Regions from separate parts of the Bradyrhizobium sp. NBAIM03 genome, predicted to be linked through region 3. Evidence: predicted binding sites of a transcription regulator. Region 3 holds the regulator's gene; each other region holds the start of a gene.
The links. Region 3 encodes HrcA, which represses chaperone genes, less so after heat shock. Its sites were predicted from a motif close to GTTAGCACTCNCNNNNNGNGAGTGCTAAC; they were not measured.
Positions count from the first base shown of each region.

Region 1: I6F21_RS31525 (co-chaperone GroES) is a predicted target of HrcA. The motif match lies at 894-922, and genes of this name have one in related genera.
Region 2: I6F21_RS16395 (co-chaperone GroES) is a predicted target of HrcA. The motif match lies at 1,293-1,321, and genes of this name have one in related genera.

Region 1 is NZ_JADYVS010000029.1:87,330-89,592, reverse strand. It holds gene groL (chaperonin GroEL) at 1-388, opposite strand, end outside; gene I6F21_RS31525 (co-chaperone GroES) at 507-803, opposite strand; gene I6F21_RS31520 (hypothetical protein) at 1,118-1,639, shown strand; gene I6F21_RS31515 (protein phosphatase CheZ) at 1,876-2,263, opposite strand, start outside.
Region 2 is NZ_JADYVS010000009.1:192,090-194,352, forward strand. It holds gene groL (chaperonin GroEL) at 1-891, opposite strand, end outside; gene I6F21_RS16395 (co-chaperone GroES) at 938-1,252, opposite strand; gene I6F21_RS16400 (usg protein) at 1,629-1,916, shown strand; gene I6F21_RS16405 (tetratricopeptide repeat protein) at 2,051-2,263, opposite strand, start outside.
Region 3 is NZ_JADYVS010000018.1:2,627-4,889, reverse strand. It holds gene rdgB (RdgB/HAM1 family non-canonical purine NTP pyrophosphatase) at 1-4, opposite strand, end outside; gene rph (ribonuclease PH) at 16-729, opposite strand; gene hrcA (heat-inducible transcriptional repressor HrcA) at 898-1,986, shown strand; gene grpE (nucleotide exchange factor GrpE) at 2,081-2,263, shown strand, end outside.

The sequences.
Region 1 (2,263 bases), on a different contig from region 3:
CCTTGATGACGGCGGCAACCGCGGTGTCGATGCCGCGCTTGAGATCCATCGGGTTCATGCCGGCGGCGACCGCCTTGGCGCCTTCGCGCACGATGGCCTGGGCCAGCACGGTCGCGGTGGTGGTGCCGTCGCCGGCGAGGTCGTTGGTCTTGGAGGCGACCTCACGCACCATCTGGGCGCCCATGTTCTCGAACTTGTCCTCGAGCTCGATCTCCTTGGCGACCGTGACGCCGTCCTTGGTGATGCGGGGGGCGCCGAAGCTCTTCTCGATGACAACGTTGCGGCCCTTCGGGCCGAGCGTCACCTTGACGGCGTTGGCGAGAACGTCGACGCCGCGCAGCATGCGATCGCGCGCGTCTCCGGAAAACTTGACGTCTTTGGCAGCCATGGTCTGCAATCCCTCGTGTTATGTGATGTGTGTTGTCTTGTGCCGTGCGGCGGAACGATGGATGCCCGGATCGCCTGGATCCGGGCATGACATTCAGCGGCTGTTCAGGCGGACGGCCTTAGGCCAGCACGCCCATGATGTCCGACTCCTTCATGATCAGGAGCTCTTCGTTGTCGATCTTGACCTCGGTGCCCGACCACTTGCCGAACAGCACGCGGTCGCCGACCTTGAGGTCGATCGGGATCAGCTTGCCGGTCTCGTCGCGGCCGCCGGGGCCGACGGCGACGACCTCGCCCTGGGACGGCTTTTCCTTGGCCGTGTCCGGAATGATGATGCCGCCCTTGGTCTTTTCCTCGGCGTCGATACGTTTGACCACGACACGGTCATGCAGCGGACGAAATTTGGATTTAGCCATGACGTTTCCCTTTGGAGGCTCGCTTCGGAAGTAGTGGGGTCGGTGGGGCGGCGCTTCCGTCCGCCCTCGCGTCGAGGATCGAACGGCGCGCTTAGCAATCGGGCTTTCCGAGTGCTAATAGTGGGTCCGGAAATATGGCTTGGCCGCGATCCTGTCAAGCAAAGGTGGTTAAGCGATTGTTGAGGCGGATATAGGATGGTGGCATTGGAAACTCGCTCGGGGCGTCGCCGTAAAGAACGACGTCATTGCTCCGGCAGCGGTTTTGCGCTTGGCTGCGGGAGGGGTGCGGCCATGGTTTTGTTCGGGGGAATGCCATGATCAGTTCGGCTCACGCGCGCACGGTTGCCAATCTGGCGGCCGCCTCTTGTCTGGCGCTGCTGCTGGGCGCCTGCGGCGGCGGCTTCAACCTGCCGTCCCTCACGTCGTCCCCGCCGCCGCCCGAAGCCGAACCTGGCGTCGCGCCGGAAATGCCCGCCAGCATCCGCGCCGACGAGATCGTCGGCCGCTGGGGCCTCGCCTCGTTCCAGAACCCGGCCGATCGCGCCCGCACCGAGAAGATGGCGCGTGAGCAATGCAGGAACCCCTACGTGATCACCGCCGGTTCCTCCGGTGGCGTGATCATGCATCTCGCCGACCAGGCGACGCCGCAGGAGCTGCGGCTGAAGGGCTCGCCGAGCGGCAAGAACTACATCGGGCCGGCCGGCCCGACCCCCGGCGACCAGGACCGCGAAATCGTCTCCTTCGACGGTCGCGTCATGATCACCCGCTTCATCGACAAGGACGCTGGCACCCGCTACGGCAACATGGTCTACGTCCGCTGCGCGCCGAGGGCGTGACGGTCTCTTACCCTCTCCCCTTGTGGGAGAGGTGGCTCGCCGCGTAGCGGCGAGACGGGTGAGGGGTCTATCTCCTCACGAACGGTCTTGCGAGTGGAGAGAACCCCTCATCCGGCGCTTCGCGCCACCTTCTCCCACAAGGGGAGAAGGGAAGAAGAGTTCACGATCTGCACCGGCCAAAACAAAAAAACGCCGGCCCAAGGCCGGCGTTTTTGTTATTCCGATGTCGTCGCCGCTCAGTCGAACAGCGCGTCGATGTCGTCCTGCGAGGCGTGGCCGACGTCGCCGGCGAGCTTGGGGCCGTTGAGGAGCTTCTCGTCCTCGCTGCGGTTGTCGACCTGCGCGGGCACATGGGACTTGATCGCGTCGACGCCGCCCCAGATCTCCATCATCGCGTTGATGTGCTGCTCGATGAACTTCATCGTGCCCATGACCTTGCTGATGCGCTGGCCGGTCAGGTCCTGGAAGTTGCAGGCTTCGAAGATCGAGATGACGCGTTCCTGGATGTCGTCGGCAAGGCGCTTCTGCTGATCGATCGAGTCCACCTTCGACATCGCGCTGGCGGCCTGGTCGATCGATTCCGCGGCTTCGAGGATCTGCTGGGTCGCCTGCTCGGTGCCGCCG
Region 2 (2,263 bases), on a different contig from region 3:
GCCGGTCAGGATCGCGATGTCCTGCAGCATGGCCTTGCGGCGATCGCCGAAGCCCGGAGCCTTGACGGCCGCGACCTTCAGGCCGCCGCGCAGGCGGTTCACGACGAGGGTCGCAAGCGCTTCGCCTTCGACGTCCTCGGCGACGATGACCAGCGGCTTGCCGGTCTGCACCACGGCCTCGAGCAGCGGCAGCAGCTCGTTCAGCGAGGAGAGCTTCTTCTCGTTGATGAGGATGTAGGCATCGTCCATCTCAACGCGCATCTTGTCGGCGTTGGTGACGAAGTAGGGCGAGATGTAGCCGCGGTCGAACTGCATGCCCTCGACCACGTCGAGCTCGGTCTCGAGCGACTTGGCTTCCTCGACGGTGATGACGCCCTCGTTGCCGACCTTCTTCATGGCGTCGGCGAGGAACTTGCCGATTTCGGCATCGCCGTTGGCCGAGATGGTGCCGACCTGGGCGATCTCGTCGTTCGAGGTGACCTTCTTCGAGTTCTTCTCGAGGTCGGCCACGACGGCTTCGACCGCGAGGTCGATGCCGCGCTTGAGGTCCATCGGGTTCATGCCGGCGGCGACCGACTTGGCGCCTTCCTTCACGATCGCCTGGGCGAGCACGGTGGCGGTGGTGGTGCCGTCGCCGGCCGCGTCAGCGGACTTGGAGGCGACTTCGCGCACCATCTGCGCGCCCATGTTCTCGAACTTGTCGTCGAGCTCGATCTCCTTGGCGACGGTGACGCCGTCCTTGGTGATGCGGGGAGCGCCGAACGACTTGTCGAGCACAACGTTGCGGCCCTTCGGACCGAGCGTGACCTTCACCGCATTGGCGAGAACGTCGACGCCGCGCAGCATCTTGTCGCGCGCTTCAACCGAGAATTTGACTTCTTTGGCTGCCATCTGGATTTTTCCTTGAGGGTTTGACTGGAGGGGAGGAGAGGGGCTCTTAAGCCGCCTTCTTCTTGGACTCGCTGACTTCGAGAACGCCCATCACGTCGCTCTCCTTCATGATCAGCAGGTCCTGGCCGTCGATCTTGACCTCGGTGCCGGACCACTTGCCGAAAAGCACGCGGTCGCCGACCTTCAGGTCGATCGGGATCAGCTTGCCAGCTTCGTCGCGGCCACCGGGGCCAACGGCGACGACTTCGCCCTGGGAGGGCTTTTCCTTGGCAGTGTCGGGAATGATGATGCCGCCAGCGGTCTTCTCTTCGGCGTCGATGCGCTTGACCACGACGCGGTCGTGAAGCGGACGGAATTTCATGCAGTCCTCCTAAGCAATTGCTCGGGTTGAGGTTTTGAGTGTTAGCAATCGTTGCCCGTGAGTGCTAGCACGAGCGCGCCTGAAATAGGACAGGAATTTTGCGGGAGCAAGGGTTTGTAGCAGAAAAAATAGCAGCCGAAAGCGCGGACTGCCAGAAACCCCTCGCCATCGTTAACCGGGCAGCCGTGACCGTATTAGCACGGAGTCGTCTCTGCTGCTAAAGCATTGAATTTCAACAGCTTGTTAAACTTTTGGGCTTGAGATGAGTTGTCAGTTTGCGTCACATTTCTCTCATGTGAGCGCATCGTTTCCGGGTGGCTCCCCGGGGCACGGACCAAGCCACTCGCCGAATGCGCTCCTGCAAAGGAGGTTTGGCATGGGACTGCGCGTTGGGGGCGTTTCCGAGGAATTCCGGAAACAGATGCTGGGCTACGGGCTGACGACGGCACAAATTCTCTATCGGATGCCGGATCATCCCTCGCTGCTCCAGACCTATGTCTGGCAGAACTACGACATGTTTCCGAAATTCCCCGCGCTGACCGATTTCCTGGCGTTCTGGCAGGAGAAGCTCGACGGTCCCCTCCATTCGGTGACGGTGGCGCATTCCAAGCTGATCAAGCCGGCCGAGCTCCGCGCCGTTGACGGCGTGTTCCGCCTGCATTGAGGCCGCGTAGGGTGGATTAGCCTGCGGCGGCGCGACGCGCTGCCGCTGGCGTAATCCACCTCGCTTCTCTCCGCGTGCCGAAACAGAAACGGTGGATTACGCCTTCGGCTAATCCACCCTACGAGATCACGCAATCAGACGCCGCCGCTGCAATAACGCGTCCACATCGCGCGATAGGCCGCGTCCACCGCTCGTGCATATGAGATGGGGTTGGCCGCGGCCGTGGCGTTGATCGTTGCGGGCAGTTCGCGGCGCAATTTGTCGAGCTCGCCGGTCTCGGCCGCGCGACTGGCCGCGATCTCGACATAGGCCTCCTCGCTGTCGGCGACCCAGTCCGGCAGGCCAAG
Region 3 (2,263 bases):
GCATGGGCCTATTGACTACGCCACGGCCAGTTTCTGCAAGTCCACCAGGCGCGCAATGCCCTTCTGCGCCAGGGCGATCAGCTTCAGGAACTCGTCCTGCGTGAACGGCTCGCGTTCCGCGGTGCCCTGCACCTCGATGATGCGGCCATCGCCGGTCATGACGAAATTGGCGTCGGTCTCGGCTTCCGAATCCTCGGTATAGTCGAGATCGAGCACCGGCGTGCCGTTGTAGATGCCGCAGGAGATCGCGGCGACGTTGTCGCGCATCACGTTGGCCTTCACCATGTTGCGCGCCTTCATCCAGTTGAGGCAATCGGCAAGCGCGACCCAGGCGCCGGTGATCGAGGCCGTGCGCGTGCCGCCGTCGGCCTGGAGCACGTCGCAATCGACCGTGATCTGGCGCTCGCCGAGAGCTTCGAGATCGACGATGGTGCGAAGCGAGCGGCCGATCAGGCGTTGGATCTCGACCGTGCGGCCGCTCTGCTTGCCGGCGGAGGCCTCGCGGCGGGTGCGTTCGGAGGTCGCGCGCGGCAGCATGCCGTATTCGGCGGTGACCCAGCCGCGGCCCTGCCCCTTCAGCCAGGGCGGCAGGCGGTCCTCAAGCGTGGCGGTGACCAGCACATGGGTGTCGCCGAATTTAACGAGGCACGAGCCTTCCGCATATTTGACCACGCCGCGCTCCAGCGTCACGGGGCGCAATTCGTCGGGCGCACGGCGGCTTGGCCGCATGGGAAATCTCCAAAACTCACGGGAATAGGCTGTTCGCGGTGCTTGTAGGTGGGGCGGGGGTGGGCGGCAAGGGCTTATTCACCCCCTGACCGTCGGCCTGCAAACGCCACGCTTGTCAGACGCGTCCCGGATGGACAAATTATAAGGATCTGAGAGGAGTTACCGTCTGTGGCCCATCACGATCCGATCCATCTGATCGCGCCGCGCGCAGGCCTTGCCCAGCTCAACGAGCGTTCCCGCGACATCTTTCGTCAAATTGTCGAAAGCTATCTCGCGACCGGTGAGCCGGTCGGCTCGCGCAACATTTCCCGCCTGATTGCGATGCCGCTGTCGCCGGCATCTGTGCGCAACGTCATGGCCGATCTGGAACAGCTCGGCCTGATCTATGCCCCGCACACCTCCGCCGGCCGGCTGCCGACGGAACTGGGCCTGCGCTTCTTCGTCGATGCCCTGATGCAGGTCGGCGACCTCAACGAGGCCGAGCGGCAGGCGATCCAGAGCCAGCTCTCGTCCGTCGGCGAGGCGCAATCGGTCGAGGCGGCGCTGGACCAGGCCTTGATGCGGCTCTCCGGCCTGACCCGGGCCGCCGCCGTCGTGCTGACGCCGAAATCCAATGCGCGGCTGAAGCACATCGAATTCGTCCGCCTGGAACCGGAAAAAGCGCTGGTGATCCTGGTCGGCGAAGACGGCCAGGTTGAAAACCGCGTGTTGACGCTGCCGCCCGGAGTTCCCTCTTCGGCGCTGACAGAGGCCGGCAATTTCCTCAATGCGCGGATCCGCGGCCGCACCTTGGCCGAAGCGCGGCTCGAGCTCGAGACCGCACTCGGCGAGGCCCGTGCCGAGCTCGATCAGCTGACACAGAAAGTGATCTCGGCCGGCATCGCCAGCTGGTCCGGCGGCGAGAGCGAGGACCGTCAGCTCATCGTCCGCGGCCACGCCAATCTGCTCGAAGATCTGCACGCGCTGGAGGATCTGGAGCGGGTTCGCCTGTTGTTCGACGACCTCGAGACCAAGCGCGGCGTGATCGATCTGCTCGGCCGGGCCGAGACCGCCGAAGGCGTGCGCATCTTCATCGGCAGTGAGAACAAGCTGTTTTCGCTGTCGGGGTCGTCCACCATCATCTCGCCCTATCGGGATGCCGCCGGCCACATCGTCGGCGTTCTCGGCGTGATCGGCCCGACGAGGCTGAATTACGCCCGCGTGATCCCGACCGTGGACTACGCCGCCCGCATCGTCAGCCGCCTGTTGGGGGGCTGACCGGCCTTTCTGCCGATCACGGGCGCTTGATTTTCGCGGGTTTAAGCACGATATCCGGGCCAACATCCCTGAAACGAGTTCGAGATCAGAGCCGATGACCGAGCAAGACCGGCAACCCCAAGACACGACTGCAGCGACCGGCGAGCCCGTGGTGTCGAAACCCTACATCATGCCCGACGATCCCGAGCCGGGTTCGGTCGAAACTCTGCAAAAGGAAGCGGCTGAAGCGCGCGACCGCATGCTGCGGACGCTGGCCGAGATGGAGAATTTGCGCAAG